Regions from separate parts of the Sinanaerobacter sp. ZZT-01 genome, predicted to be linked through region 1. Evidence: riboswitches for the same ligand, from Rfam matches in the RefSeq annotation. Region 1 holds a riboswitch; each other region holds the start of a gene.

Evidence for each region. Region 1 has a riboswitch for cobalamin ahead of U5921_RS06235 (nitrogenase iron protein NifH). Riboswitches for the same ligand answer to the same signal wherever they lie in the genome.
Region 2: another riboswitch for cobalamin. It lies ahead of U5921_RS13240 (nitrogenase iron protein NifH); the one in region 1 lies ahead of U5921_RS06235 (nitrogenase iron protein NifH).
Region 3: another riboswitch for cobalamin. It lies ahead of U5921_RS09965 (DUF2162 domain-containing protein); the one in region 1 lies ahead of U5921_RS06235 (nitrogenase iron protein NifH).

Annotation. Positions count from the first base shown of each region.
Region 1 is NZ_CP141728.1:1,277,110-1,282,985, reverse strand. Features, by position in the region: gene U5921_RS06245 (alanine/glycine:cation symporter family protein) at 1-200, shown strand, start outside; gene U5921_RS06240 (LysR family transcriptional regulator) at 358-1,272, opposite strand; cobalamin riboswitch at 1,399-1,587, shown strand; gene U5921_RS06235 (nitrogenase iron protein NifH) at 1,756-2,607, shown strand; gene U5921_RS06230 (hypothetical protein) at 2,604-3,113, shown strand; gene U5921_RS06225 (nitrogenase component 1) at 3,106-4,182, shown strand; gene U5921_RS06220 (ABC transporter substrate-binding protein) at 4,201-5,286, shown strand; gene U5921_RS06215 (iron ABC transporter permease) at 5,306-5,876, shown strand, end outside.
Region 2 is NZ_CP141728.1:2,723,501-2,729,376, reverse strand. Features, by position in the region: gene U5921_RS13245 (nitrogenase component 1) at 1-974, opposite strand, end outside; gene U5921_RS13240 (nitrogenase iron protein NifH) at 985-1,731, opposite strand; cobalamin riboswitch at 1,897-2,084, opposite strand; gene U5921_RS13235 (GNAT family N-acetyltransferase) at 2,196-2,618, opposite strand; gene U5921_RS13230 (nitroreductase family protein) at 2,648-3,187, opposite strand; gene U5921_RS13225 (hypothetical protein) at 3,351-3,962, opposite strand; gene U5921_RS13220 (hypothetical protein) at 4,174-4,344, opposite strand; gene U5921_RS13215 (lantibiotic protection ABC transporter ATP-binding protein) at 4,553-5,257, shown strand; gene U5921_RS13210 (lantibiotic immunity ABC transporter MutE/EpiE family permease subunit) at 5,250-5,876, shown strand, end outside.
Region 3 is NZ_CP141728.1:2,067,822-2,073,697, reverse strand. Features, by position in the region: gene U5921_RS09980 (cobaltochelatase subunit CobN) at 1-117, opposite strand, end outside; gene U5921_RS09975 (DUF2149 domain-containing protein) at 139-450, opposite strand; gene U5921_RS09970 (MotA/TolQ/ExbB proton channel family protein) at 443-1,090, opposite strand; gene U5921_RS09965 (DUF2162 domain-containing protein) at 1,087-1,785, opposite strand; cobalamin riboswitch at 1,948-2,127, opposite strand; gene U5921_RS09960 (oleate hydratase) at 2,321-4,096, shown strand; gene U5921_RS09955 (ferredoxin) at 4,183-4,365, opposite strand; gene U5921_RS09950 (cupin domain-containing protein) at 4,362-4,718, opposite strand; gene U5921_RS09945 (Crp/Fnr family transcriptional regulator) at 4,810-5,502, opposite strand.

The DNA.
Region 1 (5,876 bases):
GGTTGAATCTAATTGCCTTAATTCTGCTAAGAAAGCCTGTATTGAAAGTTTTAAAGGATTACGAAAAGCAAAAATCAAATGGATTAGATCCAGTTTTTAATCCAAATGACTGTGGTATTCAAGGTGCCGATTTGTGGCTGGAAATTGCAGAAAAGAAGTATTCGCATTTAAATGAAACGGCAAATAAAAAGGCCGGATGATGAACTTACCATCAATCTATGATTCATTCATAAATTTATCATAATGAAAAAGAAAGTCGAAGACCTCCCGTGTCTTCGACTTTCTGCTATAAATAAAATATATTTTTTCATATGTCTTTCTTTCATTAGTGAAAGCTGTTGTTATAAGGGCACCTTATTATAATTTGGCAATCGTCTTTACATCAGATTCTAAATATCTTAAATATTGTTTGGATAATTTGCTTAGAGGTTGAGAAATCAAAGAAATATATCCAAGATGCAATGGCTCAGGAAAATTCTTTAAAGGTATGGCTAAAATCTCTCCCAAGCCTTTATGAAATATATCAGCATTGCTATTTGTTAAATCCGGGCCAATGCTAAAGCAATTGCAGTTGCGGACAAGTGCAATTTTAGTACATCGATCACTTACATGTATGTTTCTATTTAATAGTTTATAGAAAAGTATTTCCTCTGTAAAATGAGAGAGATCAATCTTTTGATCATATGTAACGAAGGGATATGGTTCTAAATCCTCCAAAGAAATGCTTTTTTTTGTAGCAAGGGGGTGTAAGGAGTTAATAAAAACGTATGGTTTTAATTGACTGATTTCATTAAAGCATAAATTATAGCTCACAAGAACCTTTTTTATAGAGCTAATATATGAATTGTGAATAGAAAGGATGCCAAGCTCACTTCTATGAGTGGCAACATCGTGTATAACGGAGTAAGTGGGGCATTCCCTAATAGCAATATCATAAGTGTCTAAGTTTAAGTCACTCGTTAATTTTGTAAAGGATCTCACAGCAAAAGGAAGTCGTTGTGTTGATACCGAGAATCTCATAGGAAGGTATTTTCTAGATTGATAGCGTTGCTCTAATTGCTCAGACTGATAAACAATTTCTTTGGCGTATTTTAAATAATCTTCTCCGTCATATGTAAGGGTAACACCTCTATTATTGCGATGAAATAAAATGATACCTAAACTCTCTTCTACTGACTTTATAGCTGTTGACAATGTTGACTGAGAAATAAATAAAGCTTTTGAAGCCTCGGAAAAAGATTGATGTTTAGACGTTTCTATAATATATTTCATGGATTGTAACCTCATAAAAATGCGCCCTCCTATTTCCTTTAGTATAGTCATACGCAAATTATATTATCAAAAAAATTGATGGCGGGCAATAGGAAATATCTATGGAAAGATAGATTGTATCTTGTCACACCTCATGATATAATTAAAAAAAATATAGGAAGTTATTACATGGAAATCGGTTAAAGTCCGATGCGGTACCGCCACTGTAAGGAGGAGCCACTGCAAAAAGACATAAACACTGGAATTTAGTTCTGGGAAGTTGTTGCAGCGTGCGCAGAGTCCAAGCCAGGATACTTTAATGACTTTAGATTAACCACCTAACGGATTATTAGGAAAGTTTAATTTTGATTTGTTTTATAATTCTATATATTGAATATATATTAAATATATATTCATGTTAAGAATATGAGATAAGAAACTCCTATCCGAGAGGTATGGGGTTTTTTTATTTTATTAATATATGAAAGAGTTAGGAATATAAAAATGAACAAACGATGCATAAGAATTGCCCTTTATGGGAAAGGGGGTATAGGAAAATCTACGGTGGCTTCAAATGTTTCAGCGGCATTTGGAGATATGGGATTACGCGTTTTACACATAGGATGCGACCCAAAAGCTGATTCCACAAGAAACCTTATTGGATTTAAGATCCCGACAGTTTTAGATGTCTTATCGGAGAAGAGTCAAGTACAAAGAAAAGATATTTTATTTACAGGCTTTAAGGGGATTTCATGCATTGAAGCAGGGGGACCCAAACCTGGAACCGGTTGCGCAGGAATGGGAATATCTATTATGGCAGATGAGCTAGAACGGCTTGGAATTTTAGAAGAAAATTGGGATGTAATTATTTACGATGTCTTAGGAGACGTGGTATGCGGAGGATTCTCTATTCCTATGAGAAAACATTTTGTGGATCAGGTTTATATAGTCAGTTCGTCGGAATTGATGTCGTTATATGCAGCTAATAATATTATGAAAGGATTACAGAACTGTTCTTCAAATAAACAGTTACTCTGTGGAATGATTCACAATAGGTGTAGCGGAGACGAAAGCAACAGGCAAATGAATGATTTTGCCAGAAAAACAAATACGACTATTATTCACGCAATTAAGCAAAGCAATGAAATAAGAAAGGCAGAATGTCAAAGAAAAACTGTTATAGAGGCTTATTTTGAAAGTGAGTCCAGGAATGAATTCTTACAATTAGCTCAAAAACTTTTAAAAAACAAAAGCTCTACTATACCAAAAACTCTTGAAGATGAAGAAATCGATAGAATCGGGCTAAATCTCATGTATGTGAAAATGCAAAGACTTATTGAAGAGGACAGGCTATGAGTAGAAATAATATCAAATTAATGTGCATGGCAGAGTCTGAAATCAGTAATCTCAATTACTTATTGAGTATTCCAGGGGCAGTCGTTTTAGCTGTTGGCCCTCCTTCCTGTGTCAGACAGCTTTATTTTGCTGCACAGAGCCAAAATCAACAAGATAACTTTTATATGTATGTAGAAGATGAAAAAAAGTTGACTATGGGGATGCATTTGCAAGACGTAAAAAAAGTTATAGATAAACTGCTTATAGATGAGCCTAAAATTTTAATTTGCTATTTATCTTGCCTTGACTTATTAATAGGTTCGGATTTTGACAATATCATTGAAGAATTGCAGCAAGATACGAAAACTTATGTGATCCAATTTAAAAGAGGACCATTGGAAAAAAGAAAAATAAAACCGAAAGCAAAAATTAGATCAATATTATCTGATTTAATTAATCAAAAATTTTTTTCTTTAGAAGAAGAGAAATTAGTAGTAGATATATTGGAGGAGCTTGAAAATGAGTAAAAATTTTTTGCATAGATTACCTCCAATTGCAGCAGACTTCTCTGGCGCATGTTCAACTTTAGTTGATTGGAATGTAGAAGTTCTATTATTATCTCCGGGAAGCTGTGGAAAAGTTGTTTCTCAGGTTGATGAATCTCGTTTGAATGTTAATTTTTTAGAGACTGAATTTAATGATCTTGATATAGCTAGAGGAATCAATGACCTTCTTGTTGACGAAATAAATAATGCAAGAAATAAAGAAAAAAAGTTAGTAATATTGGGAACTCCGGTTACGGCTTTTTTAGGAATAGATTACAAAATCATTGAGGAGAACGTTGAAAATTGTATAACGATTCCGATGAATGGATTCCATACATACAAGTATGGTGTTTCAAAAACCCTTTTTATCGTAGGGAAACAAATTTTAGATTTGGGAAATAGAGTAGCAGATCATATTAACATAGTAGGGTATACTCCATTAAACTTGGCTTCTTTGGATTTGCTTAATGAGCATATAAAAATACTTGAGGCGTTAGGCTTTAAAAGCTCCGTTATTGGAAGACAAGGAAGTTCCTTTGGGGAGACTCTAAATTGGGTAGTGTCTGAGGAAGGAATTGAGCTTGCCAGATGGATGGAGGATCAATATAAAATACCTTATATAGTGGGACTTCCCGTTGGGAGACAAAGCACATATAAATGGCTTAATGAATTAGAAAAAATTTTAAATAAAGATGTTACAGAAATAAAAAAGAACTACATAGCTAATATAACAAATAATATTTGTTTCAACAAAAAAGTTGTCGTTATTGGAGAACAATTTATTTCCAATGAAATTGCAACTTGCTTAAAAGAAGATTTTGGATGCAAACTGATTGAAAGCATCCCCTATAATGATGAAATCAAAATTGAAAAGGCAGCGAAATGGGCAGATATTTGCATATGTGATTCAATTTATAAGCCTTTTTTCTTAAATAGTAAAGTAAAATTCATACAAGTACCTTATATAGCATTAAGCGGAAAATATAACAAATCAAATTGCAAATTACTTGGAAACGAAGGTTATAAATATTTATTGAGATATTTAAAATAAAGTTGAGGAGGAATTTAGATGAAGAAAGGTTTCGGAAAAGTATTTTTAGTATTTTTAAGTATTTGTTTAATTCTAGGATTAAATGGGTGTGGAAACAAGAGTAAAACTTCAGAGCAAGGTCAAACAACACGTGTAATTGTAGACGCAGCGGGGAATCATGTGGAAGTTCCTATAGAAGTTAAAAAAATAGGTGTCCTTCCTATTCCTTGGGCATCGGTTATTTATTGTATAGATAACTCTTCAGAACGTTTGGAAACGATTCATCCGTCTGCTATGCAAGCTTATAAAGGACATTTTTTAGAAAGCATGGATCCCGAATATGGGAATATTTCGACTACATGCATCGGGAGTGACTTTTCCATAAATATGGAGGAAGCCGTAAAGATTGGCGTGGAAGTTATGATAATTTGGGACTATCAAACTGATGAAGCAGAGCAGCTTAAGTCACTTGGGATTGCCCCGATAATGATTAAGAATGAAACAATTGATGAATTGCAGGAAAGCATGAAAATCATTGGACAGTTACTTGGTAAGGAAGAACGTGCTCGGCAATTTATAGATTCTTATAGCGAGACTTACAGTTTTATGGAATTAAAGCAGGGAAATGTTGATGTAGCAGATAAGCCAAGGGTTTTATATTTAAGGAATCCACAATTAAAGATTCAGGGAAATGATAATTTCATGAAAAAAGTTATGGAATTGGCAGGTGCAGATAATGTAGCCTCGGAAGCGAACAATACTGTAACAATGGAGGAAATATTAGAGTGGGATCCAGAAGTTATTTTCTTGAGTAATTTTGATGAATTTGTACCAGAAGATTTATACCAAAATAAAATTTCTGGACAAGATTGGAGCAATGTTTCGGCAGTTAAAAATAAGAGAGTTTATAAAACACCATTAGGAATTTATAGATGGGATGCTCCGGGTGTGGAAACTCCATTGATGATGAGATGGATGGCACAAATGTTACAGCCTGATATTTTTTATGACTATGATTTTGAAAATGAGTTGACTACATATTATAAAGATTATTTTGACTACAAACTATCACAGGATAATATTGACTTGATTATGAGTAAGGAAGCAAATAAGTTAAGCAAATAAGACCGGAAAGGATTAATACATGAATAAAGAAAAGGGAAAATGGTCTTATTCACGACTACTACTAACACTAATTGCTATTTTGGGAATAACTGCGATTCTATCTGTTGGTAGCGGAAGATATTATATTACACCAGCAGAAGTAATAAGCATATTCCTGTCTAAGGTTATCCCTATTCAACAAACATGGGCTGATCAGGCTGAAAGTGTTATTTTTACATTGAGACTTCCAAGAATTATAGCTGCTGCTTTAGTAGGAGGAGCACTTTCTTTATCGGGAGCAACTTACCAGGGGGTTTTTAAAAACCCCCTGGTAGCACCGGATATTTTAGGCGTATCAGCGGGTGCGTGTATTGGGGCCTCTTGCGCAATATTGGCAGGGGCAGGGAATTGGATTATCCAAATATGTGCCTTTATAGGGGGATTTTTAGCTGTTGCACTTACAACTAGTATACCTAGAATTTTAAAGAACAAGTCCATGATGATGCTTGTACTTTCAGGTATTATTGTTGGAGGAATGATGAGCTCAACCCTGGGCTTAATTAAATATGTTGCTGATCCAGATACACAACTGGCGTCTATCGTGTATTGGC
Region 2 (5,876 bases), 1.4 Mb from region 1:
ATTTCTGCAAGAAACTCTGCTGCTTCAAAGGCATCCGGCGGTCTACCTCCGTTGATGAAAGACTTCCCTTGAAGAAGACGTCTGCCGTTATGGATTGCAGCTTTTGCCTCACGCTTCCGTCCGCAAAGTTCCTGCTCCATGGAAATGCCGAGGCACTTCTGCAATTTGTCATAACCGGCTCTTATATAATCCAAATCGAAAGAAGGCTCAAAGAGGACATATGGAATTCCAAAATGTTTTTCCATATAGTATGCAAGCTCACGCCCCACTTCGTTTGTCACAATATTGAGAGCCACAGATGGGGCTTTTTTAAGTTCTGAGGTACTGCAACGATCCGGAAGAATTCTTTGTATTGCAATCCCATGCGTTTGGAGCAGCTTTACCAATTCCGTATCTCTCAGAGAGCCATCCACAGCGGAGTGAAAGTTTCTTCCAAGAAGATTTACCGTTTTCGGCTGTTTCGGCTGTGCTTCCATTAAGCTTCCCAATGATTCCAAAGTGCGGGAAACGGCGACTCCGAATTCATTGCATTTATGGTCATAATGTGCAATGCGTACAGGAAGGACTGGGATTCCTGATAGTTTTTCGCCAGCTTTTGCAATGGCTTCCAAATCGTCTCCTATGATTTCCGGAACGCAGGTGCTCGCCAAGAAGATGCAATGGATGTCAGACTCCGCTGCAATGTCGCAAATTGCTTTTATGATAGCGCCATTCTCTCCAAAGGTAATATCCTGCTCTTCCATCGCACAGCAGTAAAACCGATCCCAGCCCGGGTCTATTGCATGGTAAATGCTGCTGTTTTTCGCATACCATGTACATTCGGGAGTTCCTACAATCAGAACGGCTCCATCCTGTATCAAGGGAGCACAGACAGAAACGCCGAAGGTGGGGCAAAAAACGCCGCAGGAGATGGCACTGCAATCGCCAAAGATATCCTTGCTGCTCTGAATTTCTGATAATCGTTTCAGTCGCATCGCTTCACCTCTATTCTTCAAGAAGCTTGAATGCCAAGCTTCGATATGCTTCTGCCTGTCTGCTTTCCGGGAATGCTTCGACGACCGTTTTATGTACCGCTTCTGCCTTTTGCACAGTCTGATCCCGTTCCACCGTAAAAAGCACTGTCGTCTCCATTTCGTCTGCTGCTTTTCTCACGATTTCTTCCTCGCCTTCAATGCCTTTTTTGTTCAAGATCAGACCTCCCATTTCGGCATAGCCTCTCGCACCGTATGAGCGAACCGCACTGGCAATATTACCTGCTGCATATAAGGACATCATCTCACCTGAGGTCACAACACAGACACGATCTGCATAGCCGTTCCGAATCGGCATTGCAAACCCGCCGCAAACCACGTCTCCCAGTACGTCATACAAGATGATATCCGGTCTGTAGATTTCATATGCCCTCAATTCTTCCAGCTTTTCAAATGCTGCAATAATTCCCCTTCCTGCACAACCGGTTCCGGGCATCGGTCCTCCTGCTTCGACGCAGATTACTTGAAAGCTTCCCTCAAAGGTAATATCCTCCAGTTTTGTCTTTTCCCCCTTTTCTCTTATGACATCGAGCACTGTGGGAATCCGTTGTCCTCCTGTCAAATTAACGGTTGAATCAGATTTGGGGTCGCATCCAATCTGCATCACTCGAATTCCTTCTCTGGAGAGTGCTGCGGAAACATTTGCTACCGTCGTTGACTTGCCGATTCCCCCTTTTCCGTATATTGCTATTTTTTTCATTGTAAGACCTCCTGCCTTGATTTTTGGGAACAACAAAGGACTGCCGCTGTCACTCCTGACAACTGCAGTCCCGTATTCTTCTGCTGAAGCTGATTGCTATACCGCTTGTCCGCCGTTTAGCAGTCTGCTGTATATAAACTTTGCGCGTCCCGTAAACACGCAGGACTTGCAAAAACCCATTCAGGCAGGTATTCTGGCTCAAGCATCAGCATTTTTCCAACCTTCCCGAATGACCGGTGGTATCTTTGAAAAAACTCCTCTTATACAGCGGCGGTACCGCGCAGGATTTTAACCTGCTTCCCTATTATGCCGGCTGTTTGCTGCGTCCGGCCACCTGAATTATGTCTATTATTTTATTTGTAAACCTAGTATACAACATATAAAAAAGCCTGTCAACTTGTAATCTGTAATTCAATTTTATAAGCTCCATTATCATAAATAAAAGTAAAATAGTGTGGTATTTCTTATTTACTCCATACCATGAAATATTCAAGCTCTCCCGTATTTTCATCCACTTGTTCTTTTTCAATTACAAAGTTTTCTCTCTGATAAAAATGGACGGCTTTTACATTCTTTTTATAAACGTTTAAACTAAGGGAAGCATAAAGCTCTTTTGCTTTTTCAAGCAATTGTTTGCCGAGTCCCTTCGACTGCATTTCCCCCGATACAAATATTCCGGCTATGTACCCATTATCAATTCCCACAAAAGCCTTAATTTCGTTCTCAATTTCGCAAACATAGAGTTCTGCACACGGAAGCATGCCCTTAACCAATTCAAAATTATTTCTCCAATAATCCTCAGCAATAAAATCGTGCGCGTGTATATTTGTATTTAACCATAGCTCCATTATTATTTCTAAATCTTCGTTTTTAAATTTTCTAATCATAGTAACCCCAATCTAATATAAAGTATCCCTTACTGCCATGTCTCATATCTCACAATTTCTTCTATCTTTTTTCTAGGCCGCTGCTTTGGCTTTTCGTCGCCATATCCCAGCGTAATGATTCCACACACATATTTATCCTCCGGAATATTTAAAATCGGTCGAACAGCCTCCTGCTCAAACCAAGCAGTCCAACAAGTAGATAAGCCCAGATTTTCTGCTTCAAGCAAAATATGTTCCATTGCAATGGCTGTATCTCTGATAATTTGCTTTAACTCCGGTTCAGAGCTGTTCTCATTCAGTGTAATATCGGTATCCATAGAAATTCGACTTCGAATATCTGCTACACATACAATAAAAATCGGTGCCGCCACCATCCATTCTTGTTGATGATCTGCCATAGCCAGCTTTTCCTTTGTCTCCTCTGCTTCAATAATAATAAATCTCCAAGGTTGCGTGTTGCTGCCGGAAGGTGCCAGTCTGGCACCTTCCAGTACTTGCATCAGTTTTTCCTTTTCCACCTTTTTATTTAAATAGTTACGAATGCTTCTTCTCTTTTCTATCTCCCTCATTCTTTTAATTTCCTTTACTTATCTTTATAATTTCATTATTATAACTCAAATTTACTCCAAAATACCAATATACTCTCTAACTTACAAAAAAGACTGCCAATCTTCAGCGTTTCTTTGGAAACATAAATGAATTGGCAGCCTTGTATCTTCTTTATGATCTTTGCTATGCTTTCAGGTCAATAGCTGATTCTGAATCAGATTGGCTTTCAGAAAAAGATACAGGGCAACCGCCTGCTTCCTGACTCTTTTTAGCTGCATTTCCCCATGCCTTATTGTATATTGAACACATCTCAATCCGACGTCCGGTTTCTGCTTTCGTATCAAACATAGTCCACCCATTATTGGAATAGGTTGCAACCATTTCTCCATTGCTATCATAAAATTCAATATAAGGACTGTCTATCCCTGAATCTTGGTATTTCACTTTACCATCCAATAATAATGCTAAGATGTCTAAAGGTTTATCTATATTGATCCTATTTTTATTTATCGCTCTTAAGCCTTGTGTGATAATTCCCTTTCTATCCGGAGATACTTCTGAAACATAACGTTTCAGAAGTTGATTAAACCCCTGTGATTCATTTTGAAACTTTCCTCTCGACTGATCTTTAATCGCTTGCTCAATGATTGCTTTCTTATATTCTGATTCTCTCGTATCTGTTTTCTTCTCTGTATATGCGTTAACATCATTCAAATTCGGTAAGCCTATTTCCGCAGCTTTACCAGACCTGGAAACCCCTCTAAATTGAGTCGCTGTAACTCCATTGATCTCCATTTAATCACCCACATTCTATTGTTCTTTATTAGAGCAGTTTCAATAACCCTTTTATTATACTTAATTAATATATCGGCGGCTGATCTTGTTTCAATAGGTAATTTCCTATTTCTCTGTGTTATCTTGTGAATGAGAACTGCTGTCAAATTTTTATTTATTTCCTCTTAATACCAAAAGGGTTCCATCCGTTCGTCATCCCACCAAAACTAATCTACAGGCCGCTCACCTCTTTTTCTAAGCTCCATCCAACTGCCTCCTTTCTGACTTGTAGGAATTCCTTGTATAATCCTTTTCTTTTTATTAAATCTTCATGTTTCCCAGCCTCTGCAATCTTTCCATCTGCTAATACAACGATTTGATCGGCATTATATAATAAACCCATTATGTTTCATTCCCTTCTAAATAAGCAAGTTCATAAAAATATGAACTAAATGTCTCGCTAATATTTATTAATTAGCCATCGCTAACCTTGATGGCATTCTTTTAAAATTGTGTCAAACACCACTGTAAAGCAAATTTTTAAAATCTTTATACTTTCTTTATAAATGTCTTTTATTCTTAAAGCATCATAAAGAAAAGAGGATATTTATATGGAAAACATATTAACTACAAAAGATTTATGCAAAAACTTCAAAAAACAAAAAGCAAATGATAATATTTCAATTACCGTTAGAAAAAATAGCATTTATGGCTTGCTTGGGCCGAATGGTGCAGGTAAATCTACATTGCTTAAAATGATAACAGGTATGATACAGCCATCATCAGGTGAGATTTATTTTAACGGCAAGCATTGGAAAAGAAAAAATTTATCGAATATTGGTGCTTTAATTGAGTCTCCACCTATTTATGAAAATTTAACAGCATTTGAAAACTTGAAAGTTAGAGCGTTGCTATATAATTTGCCAAATAGCAGAATAAAAGAAGTGCTTGAAATTGTAGAACTTACTAACACAGGTAAGAAAAAATCAGGACAATTTTCAATGGGTATGAAGCAAAGACTGGGTATAGCTATGGCACTTTTAAACAATCCAACGCTGTTAATCCTTGATGAACCAACAAACGGACTTGACCCGATTGGCATACAGGATTTAAGAGAACTTATTTTGTCCTTTCCACAAAAAGGCATAAGCGTTATTTTATCAAGTCATATATTGTCTGAGGTAGAACAAATAGCAGATGATATTGGCATTATAGCGAATGGGAAACTTTGGTATGAGGATTCAATCCATAAAAATGAGGATTTGGAAAGTCTCTTTATGGAAGTTGTAAGAAAGTCAGGTGCTTATAATGGTTAATTATTTAAAATCGGAATTTCTAAAACAAAAGCATCGTTTTAATTTAAAGTTGCTTTGGTTAGGCCCATTGGTTGCAATTGCTCTTGTAATTATTCTAATGGGTGGCCAATTCTTTGTGGAAGGTGCATTTAACTGGTGGTATACCATGATTTTACCGGGTGCTCTTTCAATGATCGTATCCTTTACGGTTTCTGCGGAGAAAAAGCACAATCATCATGGTTTATTTTCTGTTTCTATTGACAAAAAAAAGTTATGGATTTCACAGCTTGTTATGAACACTATCTTGTTACTTTTTACAAATATAATATTTTTTATCGTTCTATCAGCTGTTGGAACGGGCATTGGTGTATCAATCCCCTTCTTAAATAGCTTCATAGCAAGTTTGGTTCTATTTTTAACTTTTGCATGGCAAATACCTTTTTTTATGTTTATTAGTGAAAAGATTGCTTCTTTTTTCTCAATTATGCTAAGTTTGCTTTGTAATATGGGATTTGGTATCTTTTTTGCAGCGACAAGATTGTGGTATGTTCCATTTGCAATTCCAGCAAGGTTAATGGCCCCTATTATTAAAGTTCAACCGAATGGTTTACCGCTTGAAGCAGGAAATCATTTAGGCGAC
Region 3 (5,876 bases), 790 kb from region 1:
TGTGCTCCTTGGTTCCTCTGCAAATACAGCTGCAAACGGCACGCATATGCTGAACAGCAATGCAAATAATACAACCCAAGCAAATGCTTTCTTCTTTCGTTCTGTCCTTGAAATCACGATTCTGCTCCTTTCACTTCTCTATTGCTTACTGCCAGCCGGTACCTCTTCGATCAGAATTAATTTTCCGGTCTCGGGATCTTCGTACACCTTACCCATTTCACTGTAGCCTTCACCGCCACTTTGTTCGATTTTTGGTACCTCAACGAGCTGACGCCCTTTTTCAACATCCACCTTCTGAAAAAGAATATCCTGCAAATTCCAGCTCATAACCAAGGCTACCAATAAGCCGCAGGAAAATACCAGCATAACGTCGACTAAATTTGCCAACCCGGCTATCGGATCGACCTCTTCTTCACACAAACGGTTTCGCTTCGCTCTTCGATCAAGCATGCTCATCACCTCCAATGATCAAGTTCAATACCATTTCAAGCGTATTCAAATCCTGATTGTACCAAGCATTGCGTATTTTAGAGATAAGGGCACCAACCGCACCGATGAGCATTCCGACAACGGTCGTATCAAATGCCACGATGATTGCCTCCGACAATCCAACAAAATCACCTTGACCAAGCGCAGCCAATCCGGGTCCCAAAGGAATTAGAGTTCCCATTAAGCCCAATATTGGCCCAACCTTCGCCAATAAATCTGTTTTGTTAAGAATGCGCCGAAGCTGTGCTTCCTCCTGATCCAAAATGTCTTTTGCGATGAGTTCTTTTGCCTCTTTTGAAAGCTTGGATTCTTTTAATAAATCGCCTACAAGCTTTGTCTGTCTTGTACTAAAGCAACTCTTTTCTATGATTTGCTTTATCTGATTCCCCTGCCATGGGAATTCCGATTCTGTATTAATTGCTGTCTCTAGTAATTGAAAGGATTTCCTCTTTTTTCTTGTTCTTCTTTCCCCCAGAAAGCTCCCTAATTCCATTAACCCATAAATCAAAAGTATTATTAGTCCTATAATCACAGGGATTAATAAACACTGTGATGCTGCATGAATTATCTTTGTCAAATACTCTGAACCTGGAATTGTCATTTGTTTCTTTCTCCTTCTTTTTCAATAAAAGTATGTTTTACATAACCTGCTATGAGTAACGCAACCATTCCTGCCACTGCACTTAAAGTCCATCGTCCCGATTCTAAGGTAATCGGCGAAAATTGTGTCGCCATGGATTGAACTAAACTGGGAATAAACAAGCCACAGCATAAAGTAAAGGTACCTAGAATCAGCAAAAAAGTATTTAGGATGGATTCTGCATCAATGGATATTGTTTTCATCAACCTTCTTATCCCGAAAGAAACGAGAAGCAGCAGGATAAAAAAGATAGCAGCGGTCGCCCATCCCAGCCATGCGGGCGGCAATTTCAAAGGCGGGCCTAATAAAATCACTGTCAGTGCCAATGCGATCAGACACAACGGGCAGGGCAATAAAACTATAATATTATTTTTATAAGTGCTTCTTTCACTACAAGCACTACATTCCTCTCCATTTATTCCTAAATAAATTAAAAAAAGCGCCATTAGAACAGAGCCTGCAAAGGTATATTTATCTAATATATCAACCATCATGCCTTGCATTGGCTCAAAGAGCAAAACCAAAATTCCTAAGCAAATTGCAAAGGAAAGAGAAATAAGTACCATTTGCTTCGCACTTCTTTGCGACATTCCCAGTATCAAACCGGATTTTAAGCTTAGAATCAGCGTAGCAATGAAAAGACCGAATACAGACATAAACAAACAATTCACCTCCTTTCTTTTTTATCATTGAATAGAAAACCCCCAGAAAGGTGTCTATGGGTATAAAAAAAAGAACCCATTAGTAAAAAAATACTAAAAGATTCTCCCATTTTTGGAATCTATATGTATACATGACAAAATCTGAATTTCCCTATTCTATCTTGTCTCTATCAAGGCAGGTCTCCTGGCTCATGATTCATCCGCCGCCCTCCCTTCCCGGATAAAACATCCAGTGGCTTGTGGGCTTTGTCATCAATTACAGTGGTGGGTCCGCGACGGCTTTTACCGCTCTTCCCTATTCTCCTCACATGAGGCACCTTGATGGTATTCGTTATTTAACTATTCTTGCCACTACATTATATCTGATTTCGGTCTTATGTCAACAAAATTCTTATCACATTATCATTGCATTGTAATAAAGTTTTCACAATGGACTTATTCCCTGATTTCTTTATTTCTTTGTTCCGTTCACTGGCTAATTTTGCTAAAATGAAAATAGAGTTAAAAATAAACGGAGGTGAACTTTATTATGTATTATTCCAGCGGTAATTATGAGGCGTTTGCACGCCCACAAAAACCAGAAAATGTTGACCAAAAATCAGCCTACATTGTAGGCTCCGGCCTTGCCGCACTGGCAGCTGCTTGTTTTCTTGTCCGTGACGGACAGATGAAAGGAGATCAGGTGCACATCCTAGAAAAAGATCCAATTCCAGGCGGTGCATGTGACGGATATCTCTATGAAAATTTGGGTTACGTTATGCGTGGCGGACGGGAGATGGACAATCATTTCGAATGCATGTGGGATTTGTTCCGCTCCATTCCTTCGATTGAAACAGAAGGAATCAGCGTTTTAGACGAATACTACTGGCTAAATAAAAAGGACCCGAATTATTCTCTGATGCGTGCAACGGTTCATTGCGGCGAAGATGCACATACAGACAAAAAGTTCGACCTTTCGGACAAGGGTTCTATGGAAATCATGCACCTGTTCTTTACTTCTGATGACGAACTTTACAATAAACGAATCGACGAATACTTCAGCGATGAAGTTTTGAATTCTAATTTCTGGTTATACTGGCGCACTATGTTTGCATTTGAAAACTGGCATTCTGCACTTGAAATGAAACTGTATCTCAGACGTTTTATCCACCATGTGGGAGGGCTTCCCGATTTTACTGCACTGCGCTTTACAAAATATAATCAGTACGAATCTATGATTCTGCCAATGATTCGCTATCTGGAATCTCATAATGTTCAGTTTCAATATGATACGAAGGTTATTAATGTAAAATTTGATGTAAATACAGATAAAAAAGCAGCAAAAGGTATTGTAGTCAACCATGGTGACGAAGAAAAAAACATTGAACTCACAGAAAACGACCTTCTCTTTATTACCAATGGCGGGTGTGTTGAAAATTCCTCCCTCGGCAGTCAGAATGAGCCCGCACCTTTCCACACGGAAATTAAAGAAGGCGGCGGATGGGATATGTGGCGTAAGATTGCTGCTCAAGATTCTTCTTTCGGAAATCCGAATAAATTTTGTTATGATCCGGAACAAAGCAACTGGATGAGTGCTACCGTTACCACTCTCGATGATAAGATTCCGCCTTATATACAAAAAATCTGCAAACGGGATCCTTTCTCCGGAAAAGTCGTGACCGGAGGCATTGTTACCGTGAAAGACTCCAATTGGCTTTTGAGCTGGACTTTTAACCGCCAGCCACAGTTCCGTTCGCAGCCGAAAGATCAGCTGGTCGGCTGGGTCTACGGACTTTTCAGTAATAAGCCCGGCAACTACATCAAAAAAACAATGCGTGAATGCACTGGTAAAGAAATCTGTATGGAATGGCTCTATCACATAGGAGTGCCGGAATCTGAAATCCCGGAGCTTTCTGAAAAAAGTGCCAACACCATACCTTGCATGATGCCGTATGTTACCGCTTTCTTTATGCCTCGCGAAAAAGGAGATCGTCCTTTGGTTGTCCCTGAAAAAGCCGTCAACTTTGCATTCCTCGGTCAGTTTGCTGAAACAGCACGTGACACCATTTTTACCACGGAATACTCCATCCGTACCGGTATGGAAGCTGTCTACACACTTTTAGACATTGACCGTGGTGTTCCTGAGGTTTGGGGAAGTGTTTATGATCTTCGTGACCTTCTTAAAGCTTCGGTACAATTACGTGATGGGAAAAAAATAACAGAAATGCAACTTGGTTTTAAAGAAAAAATTGCATTAAAAGAAATTCTAAAGAAAATTAAAGGAACAGAAATCGAAAAATTATTAAAGGAATACCATGTGATTTAACAAGCCTTTCTGCACCTAAAAAAGTGGAAACGGGAATCCTTGATTCCCATTTCCACTTTTTTATCATTCGCCTACAATACGCAACTCTATTTTACGTCAATGACTGTAACCGGACAGCTCTCTTTTGCTTCTATCGCACGCTCTTCCTGATCCGGTGTCACCTCACCGTACACCTCTGCAACACCATCTGCCCCCATACGAAATACATCCGGGCAGATTCCTTCACATAGACCGCACCCAATGCAGCCTTCGTTAACTTTTGCTTTCATTCTAAATTCTCCTCTCTTTTTGGAAATACTACGATTAAAAACATTTTAAAACGTTCCGGTGCATATACAGAATGTGGCTGACCTGCCGGCATAACGATTGAGTCTCCCGTTTTCAGTTGAAAGGTTTCGTTATTTATGGTCACTTCTCCGGCACCATCTAAGAGCAGTACTAATGCATCCCCTTCAGAAGCATGCGTACTGATTTCCTCTCCTTTGTCAAAAGCAAATAATGTGAGACTAACAGCTTCATTTTGAGCAAGAGTCTTACTCACCACTTGACCGGGCAAATAGTTTGTCTGTTCCACAAATGGTAAGACAGTTGAAAAATCAATATTCTTTAAATTCTTCTTCAATGGTATCGCCTCCTTTTAAGGTAAGCATAACAATATGCTTACAAATAATCTGTAACATCAGTTACTATAATAGAAATTGTAACCAATAAATTTACAAATATTCTTCCATCTCAGAAAGGTTAAGCAATCGAAACCATTTACCGGATACCTCAATAAGCCCCTCTTCTCTCATTTTCATTAACTCTCTAGAGATCGAAGGCCTTGTAGCCCCCAGATAATCTGCCAGTTCTTCCCGATTCATCTTCAAGAACCCCGTGCCATCTGCTTGTACATTTTCAAGCAAAACTTTTCCTACTTTTTGACGAAGACTGCCGCTTGCCATCATCTGCACCCTTTTATTTAAAAAGCGCGCTTTCCCTGCCAGGATTGCAAGCATGTTCTTAATCAGATTCTCATGGTGTGAACACATTTCTCCGCACGTATGGTAAAAAAACCGTTTCGGAATTTTCAGCACTTGAGAGTCCTTAGTCGCAACTGCAAACGAATCATAATTGGTTTCTTTCAGAAATAAATATACTTCTCCGAATAATTCACCTCTCTTATGAAATGTCGTGATTACAGTTCTCTTTCCTGAAATAGAGTGACGGCAAATCGTAACGGCTCCGTCAAGCAGCATAAATAAATATTCAGGAATATCTCCTTCGTGAAACAAGACTTCTTCTTTCTTATAGTTTTTCAAATAGGCTTGGCTGCATCCCAGACATTTTTTAATCTCATCTGAATCCATGCCGTAAAACAAAGGTGAACTCCGAAAAAGCTTTTCTTTCCCTTCAAGTGATTTCATTTTTAATCTCCATTCTTGCTACCGACACAAATGACCCTATCAACTTTGAAAAGATAGCGGTTGATTGAAATTCTTTCAACCTAATCTTCTTTTACAGCCTTCTGTTTCGTTTACCTGCCAAAACTTTTTTAATCAATTGTTTTTATCGTATAATAGAATTATGAACCAAAACGCACGAATTATTACAATTCCTCTTCTCTTCACAGGCAGCGAATCCAGAAGGCATACTTTAAACTGCTATTTTAAAAATTATTATAAATAAAATTATATCATAAGTGCAAATCATTGATCCGATTGGCTTTTTCGGTGCAATTAATGCATCCGAAATCAAATATGCTGATTTTGTTGCATAAAGCATATTTATTATAGCATAA